One region of the Priestia sp. VA7 genome, then DNA from elsewhere that is predicted to be linked to it. Evidence: a T-box and tRNA genes for the amino acid it is inferred to sense, from the RefSeq annotation. Region 1 holds a T-box; the other holds one or more tRNA genes.

The links. The T-box of region 1 lies ahead of leuS (leucine--tRNA ligase). A T-box ahead of a tRNA ligase gene usually reads a tRNA of that ligase, here a tRNA-Leu.
Region 2: it has a tRNA-Leu gene. The T-box ahead of leuS (leucine--tRNA ligase) is inferred to sense a tRNA for this amino acid. The anticodon was not compared.

The regions. Positions count from the first base shown of each region.
Region 1 covers NZ_JBVQPN010000001.1:44,158-53,831, forward strand. The annotation lists gene AC0C45_RS00320 (gamma carbonic anhydrase) at 1-403, opposite strand, end outside; gene AC0C45_RS00325 (alpha/beta fold hydrolase) at 511-1,287, shown strand; gene AC0C45_RS00330 (tetraprenyl-beta-curcumene synthase family protein) at 1,319-2,377, shown strand; gene mnmM (tRNA 5-(aminomethyl)-2-thiouridylate-methyltransferase MnmM) at 2,390-2,959, opposite strand; gene mnmL (tRNA modification radical SAM protein MnmL/YtqA) at 2,956-3,918, opposite strand; gene AC0C45_RS00345 (YtzC family protein) at 4,088-4,351, shown strand; gene AC0C45_RS00350 (hypothetical protein) at 4,364-4,519, shown strand; gene AC0C45_RS00355 (MDR family MFS transporter) at 4,678-5,865, shown strand; gene AC0C45_RS00360 (GntP family permease) at 6,022-7,344, shown strand; gene AC0C45_RS00365 (hypothetical protein) at 7,409-7,597, shown strand; T-box leader at 7,841-8,059, shown strand; gene leuS (leucine--tRNA ligase) at 8,124-9,674, shown strand, end outside.
Region 2 covers NZ_JBVQPN010000004.1:538,982-548,655, reverse strand. The annotation lists gene AC0C45_RS20640 (FUSC family protein) at 1-1,409, opposite strand, end outside; gene AC0C45_RS20635 (hypothetical protein) at 1,589-2,404, opposite strand; gene AC0C45_RS20630 (VanW family protein) at 2,583-3,521, shown strand; gene AC0C45_RS20625 (YjcZ family sporulation protein) at 3,595-3,717, opposite strand; gene AC0C45_RS20620 (GNAT family N-acetyltransferase) at 3,906-4,418, opposite strand; gene AC0C45_RS20615 (YczF family membrane protein) at 4,430-4,741, opposite strand; partial or broken gene AC0C45_RS20610 (spore gernimation protein KB) at 5,000-5,248, shown strand; gene AC0C45_RS20605 (Na+/H+ antiporter NhaC family protein) at 5,426-6,826, opposite strand; tRNA gene AC0C45_RS20600 (tRNA-Gly) at 7,042-7,113, opposite strand; tRNA gene AC0C45_RS20595 (tRNA-Leu) at 7,133-7,214, opposite strand; tRNA gene AC0C45_RS20590 (tRNA-Trp) at 7,241-7,314, opposite strand; gene AC0C45_RS20585 (phospholipase D-like domain-containing protein) at 7,541-8,935, opposite strand; gene AC0C45_RS20580 (zinc-dependent alcohol dehydrogenase) at 9,324-9,674, opposite strand, start outside.

The DNA of each region.
Region 1 (9,674 bases):
GGCCGAGTGTGAGAGTATTAGGGGGTATTTTTTTACCGGGAGGCACTAAGCTTCCAGCACCGATAAAAGCACCTTCACCAATTTCCGCCCCGTCTAAAATAATAGAACCCATGCCAATGAGCGCGCGTTTGCGGATGATGGAGCTATGTAAAATAACTTGATGTCCTACTGTTACATCATCCTCAATAAGCAAAGGAGCATCTGGGCTTTGATGGAGTGTTGATTGATCTTGTATATTTACTCGTTTACCAATAATCGTAGGTGAAACATCTCCTCTAATAACAGTGTTAAACCAAATGCTGCTTTCTTCACCAATGGTGACATCTCCAGTAATCGTGACATAGTCTGCGATGAAGCAGCTGGGTGCAATGGTAGGCATTTTTTCTTTATACGGATAAATCATCAAATCATCTCCCTTTATTAGTTGAAAAAAAGTAGTAAATCTTCTAATGTAAGTGTACAAAGGTTTTTTAAGCAGGTAAACAAAAAAAGGAAGAAGGAGTAACTCAAATGCATAAATGGGAAGCAGTAAATCCAAAAGGCGTTATTGTCATGGTCCATGGAGCAGCGGAGCATCACGGACGCTATCGCTGGCTGATTGAGATGTGGCGTTCGGTTGGAATGCACGTAATTATGGGAGACCTTCCTGGCCAAGGCTTAACAACAAGAAGAAGAGGACATATCCTATCCTTTGATGAATATGTGTATGAAGTGGAAGAATGGGTACGTGAAGCGCAAAAATATGATTTGCCTATTTTCCTGTTAGGCCACAGTATGGGAGGACTGGCGGTTATTCGTACGCTCCAGACAAAAAACCTTCCTATATGGGGTGCGATTCTTTCCTCTCCTTGTCTAGGATTAAAAGAGCAAGTACCGGCTTATTTAGATATGCTATCTAAAGGGTTAAATAAAGTCATGCCGAACAAACTTTTCGATTTAGGTCTCACTGTTGAAAAAGCAACAAGAAACCAAGAAGTTCGAGATGAAGATGAAAATGACTCACTGTATGTTACAAAAGTTTCTGTAAGATGGTACCGGGAATTGATCCAAGCTGTCAACTTAGCTTTTAAAGATATCGATCGTTTGCCTGATGTCCCGCTTCTTGTGATGCAGGCAGGAGAAGATAAAATTATTGAAAAGCTGATTGTTAGGCAGTGGTTTGATGAAATAGAGCTAAGTGAAAAAATCTACAAAGAATGGTCTCAGCTGTATCACGAAATCTTTAATGAGCCTGAAAGAGAATACGTTTTTACATATGCGAAAAGTTTTGTCGATCTTCACATTTAATAAATGCGGTAAGAAATTGAGGTGAAAATAAATGAAGATTCCGTCTCATCCTATTTCATTAATGAGAAAAATTTATCGAGAAGTGTTTCCTGTCGTTCATCATGAGCTTAATCATTGGCGCGAACGAGCAAAAGAGATTCCTAATAAAGAATTGCGTACTCAAGCATTGGCAAGTATCGATACAAAAACTTTTCATTGTGAAGGAGGCGGTATCCTATCGATTTTAGCGAAAGAAAACATGATTGAATGCGTGAAATTTATTGTTGCCTACCAAACAATCAGCGATTACTTAGATAACTTATGTGACCGCAGCAATTCGCTAGACCCTAAAGATTTTGCCGCCTTACATGAATCGATGCCAGATGCGTTGACTCCTCATGCACCTCTTGGGGATTACTATCGTTTTCGAGCGGATAAAGACGACGGAGGATACTTAGCCGGACTTGTCCAGACTTGTCAGCAGTCCTTGCGAAAAGCTTGTAATTACCATATAGTCTCTTCACATTTATTAGAACTAGCTAATTATTATTGTGATTTGCAAATACATAAGCATGTTGAAATCAAGGAAAGAGTTCCACGATTAGAGAATTGGTTCGATGCTCACCGGCACAGTGTTCCTGAAATGGAGTGGTATGAATTTTCAGCGTGCTCTGGTTCAACGTTAGGAATTTTTTGTTTAGTTGCTTATAGCTTTCAAGAAGAGATGACGGAAGAAATGACGCAGAAAATAAAAGCAGGATATTTTCCTTATATTCAAGGCTTACATATTTTACTCGATTATTTAATTGACCAAGAAGAAGATAAAGCAGGAGGAGATTTGAACTTTTGTTTTTATTATCCTCATTATCAGCAAATGATGGATCGCTTTTTGCATTTTGTCGTAAAAGCAGACGAATATGCTAAAAAACTGCCGGATTATCACTTTCACTGCTTTATCTATAAAGGACTCTTGGGCGTTTATTTGTCGGATCAAAAAGTGCGGGCACAAAAACATGTTCATGTGAATGCACGTAGGTTAATAAAAGCGGGGGGAGCCCTCAGCTACTTTTTCTATATCAACGGACGCTTGTACCGAATGTTAAAAAGATAAGCCATATGCGGCTTATCTTTTTTCAATAGCAATGATGAAGGGAGGGTTGTTTTGCTGATTCATGAAACGATATTGTAAAACGTGAACGTCTTTTTGGTCAAGATTTTGGACATACGTTAGTAAATCGTCTCTTTCTTGTTTCCCTTGTTCGTGTCCATGATAAATAACGAGCACAATCACTCCTTCAGGTGCTAGCAAATCAAGTAACTGCTCAATTGCAGAGATTGTTGTTTCAGAAGTGGTGACAATGTCTTTATCTCCACCTGGTAAATAACCTAAATTAAAGACAGCGCCCGTGACTCGTCTTTTGATAGAACGAGGAAGCATGTTTATATTGCTGTGGCTTTCTTGGATAAGTGTTACTCTGTTTTCTAGATGGTGTTCTGTCAATCGCTGTTGAGTTGCTTGAATGGCTTGAGGTTGAATATCAAATCCATATACATGACCTGTATCTCCGACTAAGTTAGCTAAGAACAATGTATCATGTCCATTTCCTGCTGTGGCATCAATCGCGACATCTCCTTGGGCCACAGCATTAGTCAGCAATGTGCGGGCAAAAGGCAGGATACGTTCTATTTTCATCTTTCCATCAACTCTTTTTCGTAATATTTTCCTTGATAGCTTTGACGACGTTGGAGCTCTTGATCAATGGCATTTAATACGCTCCACTTATTTACGCTCCACATCGGTCCAACCATGAGGTCTATCGGTCCATCGCCTGTAATACGATGAACAATCATCTCAGGAGGGATTACTTCGAGCTGATCGCATACAAGCTTTACGTATTCTTCAAATGAAAGAAATTCAACAAGGCCCTTTTCATACTGTTTGACCATAGGAGTTCCTTTTAGTAAATGAAGCAGATGAATCTTAATTCCTTGAACGTCTAATTTTGCTACTTCACGTACGGTTTCCATCATCATATCAGGTGTTTCTAAAGGCAAACCATTAATGATGTGAGAACATACGCGAATACCGTGTTTTCGAAGCTTTGCTACCCCATCTACATAGCATTGATGATCATGTGCCCGGTTAATAAGCAGTGAAGTTCGTTCATGAACAGTTTGGAGTCCAAGTTCTACCCATAGATAAGTTCGTTCATTTAATTCAGCCAAGTATTCCACCACATCGTCGGGGAGACAGTCAGGGCGCGTGGCGATAGAAAGCCCAACAACTCCGGGAAGCTTTAAGACGGCTTCATATTTTTCACGAAGCTCCTCGACAGGAGCATGAGTATTAGTAAATGCTTGAAAATAAGCAACGTATTTTCCGTCTTTCCATTTATGATGCATTTTTTCACTGATTTCATTAAATTGTGTCACGAGGTCATCCGCTCTGTTTCCAGCAAAATCCCCTGAGCCAGCAGCACTGCAAAACGTACAGCCGCCGTGAGCTACCGTGCCGTCTCTGTTTGGACAATCAAATCCTCCATCTAAGGCTACTTTAAATACCTTATGGCCAAAGTGGTTACGTAAGTGGTAATTCCAGGTGTGATAACGTTTGTTTTCAGATTTATACGGAAATGGGTTTGTCTGACTCAAATCAGCAACCTCCTTTTTACATGCAATATACATCAACAAATTGTATCAAAAACGTGAAAAAGTGCCAAACAAATTTAAGGATGCTTATATTTAACAGGTTCTTCTTGTCGTAAAGGGAAGTAAAGTTGCGCAAAATAAGACAGAAATGAACGAATAGGAGGAATAGAGAATGACAACTCGTCAAGCAGTGGATCAACTTATGCAACAGTGTGAAGATGCTATTCGCTTTGGACAAGGTCAGTTGCAGGAAGGCATGAAGCAAGAACATTATAACGACACTGAATATACAAAAGCACAGGAAAAATTAGAAAATGCTTATAAAGAAATTGAAGAGTTTTCTCACAGTGCAAATGCACAGCAAAGAGAGCAGCTATATCGCATGCGCCTGCAAGTTCAGCAGCTGCAAAATAAATTGATCACAACTCAGCATTAAGGAGAGGATTTTATGGCAACGCGTTCAAATCAAAATAATCCGGAACAAAAAACAAAAAACGGGATCAACAGCAATGACATTGAGCTAGGAAAAGATTTTGATCCGGTAAAAGAATTAAAAGCACGAAACAGCAAGCGTGCACAGCCGGTTCGTTCGAAGCAAAAATAAGCGATAAAAAGGTGATTTTGCATGATATTGTCATGTGGAATCACCTTTTTAAATAGTCAGCGAATTTCAAATAAATTGTCTATATGTAAAAGCATTGCGAACCCTTTAAGAAAAGACTAGAATGTACGTTGGCATTCGAATAGATAGGGGGGAGATCAATGCCCAAATCACTTTGGTTTTTGATTATTGGTATGCTTGTAAACGTAACGGGAGCTTCATTTTTATGGCCTCTCAATACAATTTATATAAATGAACATTTAGGAAAGTCGTTATCCGTCGCAGGAGTGGTTCTTATGCTGAATTCTGCGGCAAGCGTAGTAGGAAATTTGCTTGGAGGAACGCTTTTTGACAAAATCGGAGGATATAAATCCATTTTATCAGGAATTATTATTACTCTTATTGCATTAGTGGGACTCGTGTTTTTCCATGGTTGGCCTACATACGTTGTTCTCTTGGTTGTTGTAGGGTTTGGATCTGGTATTGTGTTTCCATCTATGTATGCAATGGCAGGGTCCGTTTGGCCACAAGGCGGAAGAAAAGCATTTAATGCGATGTACGTTGCTCAAAATGCAGGAGTAGCTATTGGCGCCGCGGTAGGGGGCATTGTAGCGTCTTATTCATTTACGTATATTTTCTTAGCTAATACAATTTTATACGTTATTTTTCTGCTTATTGCTATTTTTTCATATCGTCATATTTCGGTTACCGTTGGACAAACGAATGTCCTTAATGAAGCAGGGAGCATTGGGCATAAAACGAAGCTGACTGCTCTTCTTATTTTATGTACGGGGTATGTCTTATGCTGGGTGGCGTATGTTCAGTGGCAAACAACGATTGCTACGCATACGCGTGAGCTGAATATACCTCTTTCTAGCTACAGTTTGCTTTGGACAATTAACGGGATTTTAATTGTAGTCGGTCAGCCTTTGATTGTACCCATCATTCAAAAAGTAGCAAAAACATTAAAAGTACAGGTCCTAATTGGAACGGTTATTTTTGTGGCTTCTTTTGTTATCGTGGTGAATGCTACAACATTTCCGCAGTTCTTAACAGCAATGGTTGTGTTAACAATTGGAGAAATGTTCGTTTGGCCAGCCATTCCGGCTGTTGCAAGTCATTTGGCTCCATCTGGAAAAGAAGGATTTTATCAAGGTGTAGTTAACAGCATGGCTACTGCAGGTAAAATGATTGGTCCTCTCTTTGGAGGCGTTATTTTCGATGCGTTTAATATGTCTACACTGTGCTATTTATTAATTGGACTATTGCTATTCAGCATGTGTACAACATGGATATACGATTATAAATTAAAAGAAAAACGTCAGCGTTCATTAACCATCTCTAAATAAATAGAGATGGTTTTATTTTTGAATGCTTAATAAACGTAGGAATGTCTTCAGTATTCCTTTAATAATATAATAAGGGTTGTGACAAGCAAAGAAAGGAGTATATACCTGTAAATGTGTAAGCGTTTTCTAATTATATGACTTCATGGGGGGCTAAACATGCTTAGTATGATTGGATTAATTGGAGGATTATTGCTGCTCATTGTATTAACGATGAGAGGCATGAATTTATTTATAGCAGGTCCGCTCAGTGCTTTAGTTGTTGCGTTAACAAGCGGAATGCCTTTATTTCCACAGCTGGTGAAAGAAGGAGAAGCAAATTTTGTTGGAAATTACATGTCTGGTTTCACAGGATTTATTGCTTCTTGGTATTTAATGTTCCTATTGGGCGCCGTCTTTGGAAAAGTGATGGAAGACAGCGGGGCTGCTGATAGTGTTTCTCGCTGGATTGTCAGTAAACTAGGAATGAAAAGAGCAGTGTTGGCGATTGTACTTGCCTGTGCGGTCTTGACATACGGAGGAGTCAGTCTGTTTGTAGTAGCATTCTCTGTCTATCCAATGGCTTTAAGCTTATTCAAACAGGCCGATTTGCCGAGGCGGTTTATCCCTGCTGCTTTAGCATTCGGTTCCGTTACGTTTACGATGACCTCGGCTGGATCGCCTGAAATCCAAAACTGGATTCCAATTGAATACTTAAAGACTAGTCCGTATGCAGGATGGGAAGTTAGTTTAGTTGTAGCAGTAGTGATGGCTGTATTCGGCTACTGGTGGTTAAAGCGCTTGATTTCAAAAGCAGTTAAAAATGGAGAGCGTTTTATATCACGCAAGAAAGATCCAGTAGTAACGGAAAATCAGTCTCTTCCTAATCCTTTATTAAGTTTGCTTCCGCTTGTGGTCGTGCTCATTATTTCTTTTGCACTTCATAAGCCACTTCAGCAATCTGCGCTGATTGTCGCACTTTTAAGCGGGATCATTGTCACTTATATTGTGAACCGAAAGCATTTTAAAGGATTTTGGAATGCAGCTTCAGAAGGAACACTGGGTGCGTTAATTGCTATTGGGAATACAGCGGCTGTCGTAGGTTTTGGAGGAGTTGCTAAGGCTGTTCCCGCGTTTGGAGTGGCTGTAGATGCCATGACGCATATTCCAGGAAGTCCGTTGATTGGAGGAGCTATTGCCGTGAGTGTTATCGCGGGGATGACAGGTTCGGCTTCAGGAGGTCAGGCGATTGCTTTGCCAATTTTAGCACCTCACTATCTAGATGCTGGTGTAAATCCAGAAGCTCTCCATCGCGTAGTAGCTATTTCCTCTGGAGTATTAGATTCCTTGCCTCATAATGGTTATGTCGTAACAACAATTAATTCTATTTGCGGAGAAACTCATAAAGATGCGTATGGATCAGTTGCAGCAATGACGGTGATTGTGCCGCTTGTTGGTCTTGTACTTGCGATCATCCTGTTTTCTTTTGGATTTGGCATTTAATAATAGCAGCTAAAGAAAATAGGGACTGGGATAAAAGTATTTTAGTTGAAGGAAGATCCGAACGATGAATCGTTCGGATCTTTTCATGTTTATGGTGAACGTAGGTTTCATTTGTTTAGGTGCTTCTAGCTGCGGAGTGGAGGGCAAGGTAAAGACTCCTGAAGTAGGTGAGACCCCGCATGAGTGTAAGAAACGAGGAGGCTCATCGGCCGCCAGCGGAAAAAGTCTTGCACGGAAATCAACAGCGGTGTAACCAAGAAATTCATACTAGCGCATTTATCCCATTTGTTCGTCTTTAAATTGGATTGATTTAATTATGTCTCAATCCCTTTTTTGTTTGGCCGTGGATGTATGTTTTTGGGAGAAGTTGTTCATATATAAGAATGAAAGAGAGGATTTAGCAACAAAGCAGTGCTGCATTGCAGAAACTTTTACAAAATCCCTTGAACAACTTGCAGTTTACGAACATATTATTTACAATACAAGGTAGTATGATGTAAAAACTATGATAAGGAATAGTAGTGAACGAAGCGAGCTAAGAGAGCTGACGGGTGGTGCGAGTCAGCAAACGAGCGTTCATGAACTCACCTTGGAGTTGTAAATGTGAAGTAAAGTAACATTTGCCGTCTATCCGCGTTAAGGAAAATGAGTGAGTACATAATTGTGCTAATTTGGGTGGTACCGCGGGAAGTTTATTCAACCTCTCGTCCCTTTGTTTGAGGGATGAGGGGTTTTTTAGTTTAATTAAATACAGCTGGAGCGTACAAGGAGGATTATGTATGGCTTTTAATCATGAAAAGATCGAACAAAAATGGCAAAAAGTTTGGGAAGAAAATAAAACATTTAGAACAACAGAAGATGAAGGAAAGCGTAAATTTTACGCATTAGATATGTTCCCTTATCCATCTGGCGCTGGTTTACACGTTGGGCATCCAGAAGGTTATACAGCAACGGATATTTTATCTCGTATGAAGCGTATGCAAGGATACAATGTACTTCATCCGATGGGATGGGATGCATTCGGACTACCTGCTGAACAGTATGCATTAGATACAGGAAACGACCCGGCTGAATTCACTGAACTTAACATTAATAATTTCCGTCGTCAAATCAAATCGTTAGGTTTCTCTTACGATTGGGAGCGAGAAATTAATACAACTGATCCAAACTACTACAAATGGACACAGTGGATTTTCTTACAGCTATATAAAAACGGCTTAGCTTATGTGGATGAAGTAGCTGTTAACTGGTGTCCTGCTCTAGGAACAGTACTTGCGAACGAAGAAGTTATTGACGGCAAAAGTGAGCGTGGGGGACATCCGGTTGAGCGTCGTCCAATGAAGCAGTGGATGCTTAAAATCACAGCTTATGCAGATCGTTTACTAGAAGATTTAGATGAGCTTGATTGGCCAGAAAGTATTAAAGAAATGCAGCGCAACTGGATTGGCCGCTCTGAAGGAGCTCACGTGCACTTCACAATCGATGGATACGAGGACACATTTACTGTGTTCACAACGCGTCCTGACACGCTATTTGGAGCAACGTATGCCGTTTTAGCACCTGAACATCCGTTTGTAGAAAAAATTACAACAGCCGAACAAAAAGAAGCGGTAGAAGCGTATTTAGATCAAATTAAAAGCAAAAGCGATTTAGAACGTACAGACTTAGCTAAAGATAAAACTGGCGTATTCACTGGTGCTTATGCAATTAACCCTGTAAACGGCGAGAGAATGCCAATTTGGATTGCTGACTATGTTTTAATGAGCTATGGCACAGGTGCAATTATGGCTGTTCCAGCTCATGATGAGCGTGATTATGAATTTGCTGTTAAATTTGAACTGCCGATTAAAGAAGTAGTAGCGGGCGGAGACGTTTCAAAAGAAGCTTATACAGGCGACGGCGAGCACGTTAATTCAGACTTCTTAAATGGTTTAGATAAAGAAGAAGCAATTTCAAATATGATTCAGTGGCTTCAAGCAAATGAAAAAGGTGAAAAACAAGTAACATACCGTCTGCGTGACTGGTTATTCAGTCGTCAGCGCTACTGGGGTGAACCAATCCCTGTTATTCACTGGGAAGATGGCACAACGACTGCAGTTCCTGAAGATCAGCTTCCGCTTGTGTTACCAAAAACGACTGAAATTAAACCGTCAGGCACAGGTGAATCTCCGTTAGCAAACATTGATGACTGGGTGAACGTAGTAGATCCGGAAACAGGCAAAAAAGGGCGCCGCGAAACAAATACAATGCCTCAATGGGCAGGCAGCTGCTGGTATTACTTACGCTACATTGATCCAACAAACAGTGAAGCGTTAGCAGATGCAGATAAA
Region 2 (9,674 bases), on a different contig from region 1:
CAGATAAAAAGAAGCGTTATTTCAAGTATTCCCGGTGAGACAAAGCTTGCGACAACAAAGCCCACAGCCGCTCCTAAAAGCGTTCCTACACTTCGCTGTACAGCTTTTACAAACGTACTTCCTATCGTTTCTGTACCAAGAAGCACTAAATAGCCTGCTAAGAGCGCCCAATATTGATGCGATGGAGATAAAAAAGAGCCAAATATTAATGTCGCAACAGCAGTGATGACCGCTTGAATAGACTTTTTCGTAGAGGGTTTTAATCCTTTTTCTTCATCATTGTCCTCTTCATCTTCTTTTTCTTCCGCTTCTTTTTGAGGCTGTTTTTCTTGTTTCACAATTGCTTGCTGCAGCTCATAGGCCTCATCAATCACGTGATTTGATATCGTTTCGATACGGCGGATTAAGTAAAGCCAGTCTTTATACCTTTTGTCTTGAGGTTCGAGTTCACTTAATTTTTGGCGCAGCTCTTGCAGATGCTGAGCTGCATCTGTTAGTGAATGAGTAGGATTTTCATTTAACACCTCTGCTTCGCGAATCGATTCCACTAGCTTTAACAGCAGCTGCTGAATATCAAAATGATTAAATGCCTTTAATTCACTGAGTTTTCGAATTGCCGGGGAATATGTCTGAAGCAGCATCACTGTATCAAATACATAAAGGCGCATTTGTTCAGCTGTGACGCCAGGCCATATGTCGTGAGGATCTGTATTTCCAAGCTCTTCTGATGCTACACGGGCATACTCCGCTAATTTTTTAATATTGCGGCTGTATTGTTTAATTTGAGCAGGTTCAATCTGTTTCTTTTGAATTAACTCAATAATTAAATCAAGCACCAAATTCACTTGAATATGAAACGATTTCATTGAAGATCTCAGCACGTTGGCAGGTCGGTCTTTAAAGATGACAAAGTTATAGATAAATGCACAGCATGCTCCTACTATAACACCAGCTAACAGCCACGACAGCTGAGAAAATGTGACGTGTAAAATAGAAGCAAAATAAAACGACATAAATGCGACCATCGACAGGGAAAAATAGCGGATACCAAATTTCTGTAAATAAAAAGACAAAAACACTAGCAGAACGAGAAAAATATTTTCTGCTTGTCCATATCGTGATAAAAACGAGCCAATTCCGAGAGAAACGGCGCTAGAAAGTGCTACTAAGCCTGTTGTCACTTTTTTTGCTTTTGTTGTTTCATCATTTACAACCAATATACCCATCAGGCCGATTACGCCTGCTAAAATAGCAGCGGTAATTTGTGAGCTTCCGGCTGTTTTTAATACGATCAGCATAATAACGACCGCTGTAATTACGCTGATCGTAGCTTTAGAAGCCGTTTTGAGCCTTTTTCGTCCAGGATCTGCAGCAACTAAGCGGCTAAACCAATATGAAAGAATAAACACCCTCTCCTTTCGTGCTGTAGAGTTCTTTGTAGAAAGAGTAATATTATTACTTATACCCTTTTTTATTCTTTTCTATCGTATGTAAGCACGTTTTTCCACTCTAACATTGCGAACGGCTAAACAAATGCTTAAAAACACATCTGTTTTCTGTCAGATGTGTTTTTAAAAATAATCGGTCATTACAGTGTAAGAGAAGAAATTTCCCATCCGTTTGTTAATGGATTTCTCTTTAAAGTAAAAACCATCGTGGTCTTTTGAGCCCCTTTATCTTCGTAATAAATAAGGCAATCTACGGCGATTTTCTCTTTTGTTTTATACTTTTTTGCATGAAATAAGTCCGTTTTATAATAAATGGTGGAGACACTATGCAGTTTTGCCCATAGCTTATGCTCTTGCTTCACGCGCAAAACCGGCTGCATTAAGGCATCGTCATCTTGCTTTAATCCTGTTAAAAACATATTTACGACTTCTGCCGGCTCAGCTTTTAATGCATATTCATCAAGCTTTCCTCCTGCTTTTAATACCATTAACTGATGACCTGGATCCACATTTTGAGACTTGTGAGTCGTACTTCCTGCAAAATGAATGCAAAAATGACCGGGGAACCCATTGTCAAGCGCACCGGCTCCGTGAGGCATTCCGTTCATGGAAGCTGCAAGCATTTGACCTTTAAACGGAATAAGAACAGCTCTTCGGTTCCAGCTCCATTTTCCATTATATAAGTGCTTCATTACTTTCGTATCTTGACGTGTAAGCGGCTGAACATCTGCATGGTGTGAGCCTGCTCTTCGCTGCACGTAAAAGTAAAAACCCGTTTCTACATCGATCACTTTAAATTTTTTCCCCTTCGGCAGTAAGCTTTCTACACGTTTCCACTTTAATACTTTTCCAGTGTCACTTACCGGAAAGTACGTAAGGTTTTCTTCCGCTTTCATCTTTTGGGGATGCACAAAAAAACTAATAAGCATAAAGACTAAAATCATTAATTTTGTCATTGTCTACCCTCATTACCTTGTAGTTTCTCTATGTAATATGCGAAAGTACACATACAATTATAAATAGAAATTTTTACACGCTAAGATCATGGAAAATAATACAAAAAAGAGCTTGTGAATCTTATACATTAAACGGTTCATTTTATTCATACTAACAGGTGAAAGCGAGGTATATGATATGAATTTCACTTGGATGGTTGGACTTTTAATGCTCATTCAACCTCTTTCTACACAAGACCACCTATCTATTACTCATGACGGTAAACCAATTGAACGGATTGAACGGGACAAAGTGGCCGTACCTCTTCTTCCTGTCCCTATGGTTGATCATGATCGATACAATCTTCTTCTAAAAGAATTGGATAAAAAGACATATAGAGAGCCCATAAATGCCCGCATTGATAAAAGCGGACAAATTGTTCCTGAGCAAGCGGGTGTCAAACTATATCATAAAGATTTTGCGGAGAAATTTTATACTTATTTTTTTAACGGCGGTACGTCAACATTAGAAATCCCGACGCTTCCTATTCCGCCTCGCGTAGATAAGGAGCTGCTTGCAACGATTCGAATTAAGCAAATCGGTCATTATCATACAGTATTTAACCCTCATAATAAAAATCGTTCTCACAATATTTCTCTTGCGGCTGAATCACTAGACAGCAGCGTTATATTTCCTGGGGAAGTTTTCTCTTTTAATCAAACCGTTGGAAAAAGAACGGCAGCAAAAGGGTATATGCGTGCGCCAATCATTGTAAAAGGAGAGTATTCTGAAGGAGTTGGAGGAGGAATTTGCCAAGTTTCTTCTACTTTATTTAACGCCGTTGATAACGCTGGCGTAACGATTACACAGCGTTATTCACACAGCCGCAGCGTTTCCTACGTACCTCCTGGACGAGACGCTACCGTCAGCTGGTATGGACCTGACTTTCACTTTAAAAATACGTATAGTGATCCTTTGTTGATTCGAGCGCAGGTACACGGAGGAGTCGTAAGCGTGGCCATTTACTCTACTGATGCGATTGAATATAAGCCTCGCCGCGTGCCTTGGGCTTCTATTGACCAATTGCCGAAAGAGAAGAAAATTGAATCGCATGTTGATACTGAGCCTGCTGATTAATCATCTCTTCCAGCTTTTTATAATGAACACAAAAAAGCCTAAAGGGTATCCTTTAGGCTTTTTTGTGATATAATTAGCAGCCGTATCCGCCACCATAACCACCGCTATAACAACTACATCCGATAATTACTAATAGAATAAATAATACAACTAATAAAGCGAAACCAGAACCAAATCCACATCCAGCATTAGACATACAAGCACTCCCTTTCAACGTAATTTTCTGTTGCTAAAACAAAGAAGGTTCAAACATGGGGTGTTTCTCATGGATATCTTATTGTATGTCTGCCTAGACGTTTTGGTTTGCTGTTCTGCTCATTTTTTTAAAATTGGGCTTGTTTTCGTCTTTACAACTTGGAAAATGCAATTCCGTAAAAGTAAAGCTCATTTCCACTCTTCTTTTAAAATCGCGTAATAATATTCATCCCACCATCCTTTATCAGTTGGAATACATTTTTTAAAATAACCTTCTCTTCTCATCCCGATTTTCTCCATAACACGATAAGAAGACGTATTCTCTGGTTGACAAGTAGCAATAATCCGATGCAGTTTCATTGTGTTAAAACCATAGTCCACTATTGCTTTTGCCGCTTCTGAAGCATATCCTTTCTGATGATAGAGAGCATTAAATACCCAGCCAATTTCATAAGTATGGTCCCCAAAATAGTTAAAAAAGACGATATGACCAATTATGATGTTTTCATTTTTTAATACAACTGGAAAGTTTTTAACGTTTCCTTTCATATTTTCATTTACAAATTTCTTCGCATCATCCTTACTAAAAACACCTTCTGGTATGTACTTCATGACATTAGCATCAGATGTATATGCGTAGACCTCCTGCCAATCTTCATAGTTAAATTTGCGTATTAATAACCTGTTAGTCTCAATGTTCATGTGGTTCTCCCCTATCTCAAAGCTATCTTTCTATACGCTTGTTTCGATAGTGAAGAGATAAAAACCTCTTTGCACCAAGTTACTATTGCTTTTGCTGACGCTTCTTTAAAACAAGATAAAGTGACTCCGCGAAAAAGAAAAACAAAAGAGAAAAAAGGACAAATAGTTCGGCCACTTCCATTTACACAAAACGGGCTTAAAGCATGGTATAGTGCCTGCAGTACGTTCGTTCCTTGAAAAAGATCAATTCCTACAGAAAGAGCGAGCAGTGATCCAAATAGCAGCAGGCTGACTCCAATAACTTCATCATTTTCACTCTTCACCTAATTATTGCTTACCTCATAGGTTCGTCATTTTTATTTACTGCCATGCAAAAGATATTTTGTTAAAAATTATATAACTATACGGTTTTTGGTCAAATTAATAAAAACTATAGTATATAGTAAGGGTGCTTTCATTTATGCCTTCGTTCTTTAAAAATCAAAAATCTAAAAATAATCTTCGATCTCAGGCAAATCAAACAAGCAGTGAACAAACATAGTCTTCTCTTAAGAATCTGCTGTCTGAGAACCTTACCTTTATTAATAGGTACAGCTACTTTATTTAAAATTAAATCTCCTTCACAACTAGCGTATCCTTTACGCATCATTGTGTTGCTTTTGTCGATTACTATTGCTAGTAATTTTTAAGAACATCTTTATGAAGGGTTACACGTAGCGAGATTTCTTTTACATATGCCGCTATTTTCTATCGTACCCATACTGCTTCTGAATATCGCCTTTTTGAAAAATAGGAAGAAGCAACACAGATCGTGTATCTCTAATAAATAGAAAAATGGCTTAATTTATCGAGGTGATTTTTTTGTATATATGGTTTTATGATCATTTTGTTAATACCATCTTATTTCCGCTTACTTGTATCATGCTAGTGTGCCTATCATTAGGACTGTATGCATACTTTAAGCTGAAAAAAATGAAAAATTGATACTAGATGGCTATTTCCCTCATTCAAAACAAGAAAGATACAACAAGATAAAAAGCTACTGTTATTCCCGCTGCAATTAAAGCTGGCTTTAATTTATACTTGGCATATTCAATAACCGACAAATCTAATATTTTGGCGATGGTATTCGTATCGTCGCTTAAAGGTGAAGAAAACGCTCCAAATGAACCGCTCGCAAACACCGCACCGATAATCAATGGCAAAGAAAGATCTGCAGAACTTGCAAGCGATATGCCAAGCGGCATTAAGATCCCCCACGTTCCCCAAGCAGATCCGATAAAGTAAGAAATAGCGGCTCCAAAGATAAACATGAACGGAGTGACAAACATTTGAGGAATCCACTTAGAATGTGCCGTCACAAAATTTGAAAAACCTAAGTCTTCTGTAACAGCGGATAATCCCCATACTACCGATAACAGCAGAATAACGGACATTAAGTCATTGCCTCCTGTGATAAAACCATTAAGCAAATTCTGTAATGTAAAGCGCTGAAACAAGAAAAAAATGAGGGTAATTAACGTAGTGATAATTAAAGCTACTACCATCGCTTCTAACACGTCTGCTTTAATAAATGCTTCAAAAAAGCTGTGGCTCTTATGATGCCCGCTCCACCATGTTAAAAGTAAGGTAAGTGAAATCACAACAAGTAAAGGTACTAACAAATTCCAAGGCTTAGAAGGCAAATCCTTCGACACGCAAGGATGACAATCATGCCAATCTTTTTCGTCTTCTTCCTCGAGCTTCATAGGAGCCGTAGATGTTGAATGATGAAAAAAGCTGAAATAAATCCCTACTAAAATAATCACAATCGAAAAGAAGTTATAAGGAATGCTTTGAATAAACAAAGAATAAGCGTCTTGTTTTATGCCTTGATGATCAATTGCCATTTGAATGATTGAGACCATATACCCTACAAATGCCGTTGCCACAGGAATTAAGACGATAACAGGAGTAGCAGTTGTTTCAATAACAAACCCTAGCTCTGCTGTCGTCATTTTCACCTTTTTGAGTAATGCTCTCATAATGGGCGCGATCGTCACAAAACGAAATGTGGGAGCACTGAATGTTCCAATGGTTGAAACATAGGTTAAAATAAGAGCTTTTTTTCTTGTATCAATTCTTTCTGCAGCTGTTTCTACAAAACCCTTCACTCCTCCAGCCATCTTAATCATTCCGATAAGCCCTGAAAATGCGTATAAAAAGACGACGATTTCTATATTACTTTTATTTCTAAGAGCTTGTACAATGTAGTGAAGTAGCTTTTCAACACCTCCGACAATCGAATGATCAACCAAATAAGCGCCTACTAATAAGCCTAGAAACAACCCTGGCAGCACTTGTTTGGTGAAAATAGCTATTGGAATAACAATTAAAAACGGTATAATTGAAAACCAACTAGATTCCATAGGACTCTCCCCTATCTTAAAGACCATATTAGATGTCTTCACGTATCGTTCATTAGCTTTTAATGTAACCCCAATATTATGTGTATATTCACGAAAACAACACGTATAAGCAGCACTGCTTTAATAAACTATTTCTGATTAAAAACAGCATCGTCAAAATCTTTATTTCTACAACAAAAAAAGCAGTTTGCACATGCAAACTGCTTTTGAAAAGAAGCGGAAGACGAGGTTCGAACTCGCGACCCCCACCTTGGCAAGGTGGTGTTCTACCACTGAACTACTTCCGCGCGTATATGAAAGTAAAGATGCGGGTGAAGGGACTTGAACCCCCACGTCATAAGACACTAGATCCTAAGTCTAGCGCGTCTGCCAATTCCGCCACACCCGCGTGTGAATTAAAAGATAACTCCAAAATGGCAGGGGCAGTAGGAATCGAACCCACACTGACGGTTTTGGAGACCGTAGTTCTACCTTTAAACTATGCCCCTAGAAATCATTTCTTCAAAAGAACCTCGTTTATTAACGACGCTATATTATAATAAAACATATATAAAATTTCGTCAATAGGGCTTTTTAAGAATCATGACTAGTACTAGCGATTTCAAAAAACTGTGAGGCATATCACAGCTTTTTATACTCCCCTCCGCCAGTTGCAGTAGCTCTTAATTCTACCATTGATTTTCAGTAAAAGCCTTTTTTAGGCACAGTGCGGAACTATACAAAATGTCTCCAAAATCGCGTGAAGACCGAAAGGATATGTAGGAGTGCAGACTTTACAGGGGGGACATTTTTTTGAGAATCCGTATTAAGATCAACAGGTTCTCCCTCATTTCCTACAAGCGCACTGTGAGAAATTTTAGTTTCAATAGCTCCTGTTAGCTCGGCTGCAAATTCTTCACTATCTATCATAACCATAGATTCAGTATTTAAAAATACTGAACGTGAATCTAAGTTAAAAGAACCAACTGCACTTAAACGCTGATCATAAACAACAGATTTCCCGTGAATTGAATAAGGCTTTTGATATTCATAAAGCTTTGAACCAGCTTTTATAACGCGATTCTTCACTCCCAAGTATGCAGAAAAAGCCATAGCATTTGGAGTGGATGTAATAGAATTAGTTAAAATAATTCTTTGCACTTTTGGTTTTACTTGCTTATCTATATACTGTTCCATCTCTTTTGTTGGTACGATATAAGGGCTTTGAACAACAATGGATTTTTCAGCTTGTTGGGAAAGCTTAATAAATGTTTTCCATATAAAAGGGCTTTTATTCATTCGTTGAATAGGATTTGTAATAAAAGAAACCTTTCTTGTAGGCATCGTTGCTTCTCTCCATACAATATAAGGGTGGACAAAAGGTTCATTTACTTTTTTTGCCTCTTCGTATTGATCTATTAACAATTTCTTGCCTGAAAGGCCCCGAAATTGTTTAGTTTTCTTGAGCTTTGGAAAAGCTTTTCGGGTATACGGGTGGTTCCATAATTTCTCTACATACTTCTCCATTGAGACAATGACACTATAACTTTCTTGCTTTGTGTTATAAATTAGCACATCACGGTCATAGACAAAATTTTTATCTGGTTGACTGGCCAAGTATTTATCTCCAATGTTTCGTCCTCCACTAATACCTAATTGACCATCGACTACTATTATTTTATCGTGAAGACGGTTATGCCATGTCCAAGGTTTAAAAATAGTGAAGGGCTCATAGTACTTTAATTCTATATTATTGTGGAAAGCTAGAGCATAAAGAACATTTTTTCTCTTGCCTTTTAACCCATGAGAGATCCCGTCTAACAGCACGCGAATACGTATACCTCGATCCGCAGCTTCGAATAAAGCGCCCATAAGTAAATCCGAAGAACGACCTTTACCTATGGAAAAGTAAGCAATATCAATTGTATGCCTCGCTTCTTGAATCATCTGCATCCGAACAAGCCCTGAAAGATAACCGTTTTCCAAAAGCATAACTCGATCTGTGGATTCTTTCTTCCCGTAAAAATTCTCAGTATTCATTACTTTTAGGTCTTTTCCCTTATGCAAAGGGACATAAAACAGTACCACTGCAGTTGCGAATACATATATGAAGTACAATACGACAATCATTATTAGTATGTTTATTAGCATATTTCCTGTCACAATCCCTTTCCATTCTTATCGTTCTGTTTTTATTAGGATTCTTACTTTTTTAACTTCTATACCTTTTAAAATAAGAATGGAATGATGGATTATTTGTTACACCACTGTTGATTTCCGTGCAAGTCTTCGCCTTTCCTCCCAAACAACAGCTAGAAGCAATTATATACACGAAACTTACGTTTACACTATCAATAAAAAAATCCGAACGCATTCGATTCTCCATCAAGAATCAAACGTGCTCGGATCTTCCTTCAAATAACATGCTTTTGTTCCAGCCTCTTTCAAATAGATATGATTATTGTAAAAATAATTCTCAATTTTTTCTTTATACATATTTAAGGAGATATATGCTTAATTATGGTTTTAAGATAACTTTTGTACATTCATCCTGATGATTGTTAAACATTTCATAAGCTTCACTCGCTTGATCAAGAGGGATTTTATGAGAAATTATTTCTGTAGGATCAAACTCCCTATCTGTAATTTTTTTGAATAATTCTGGCATGTAATGAATTACTGGAGCCTGTCCCATTTTTAAAGTGATGTTTCTTTCAAAAATGTTCCCAAGAGGAAACATATTATATATTGATCCATATACACCTGTTAGCTGAATTGTGCCAAATTTCCTTACTGCTTTTAGTGCAATTTGAATAGCACTTAACGTTCCTCCTTGCAGCTTGAGTTTCTGTTCAATCGCTTCTACTGG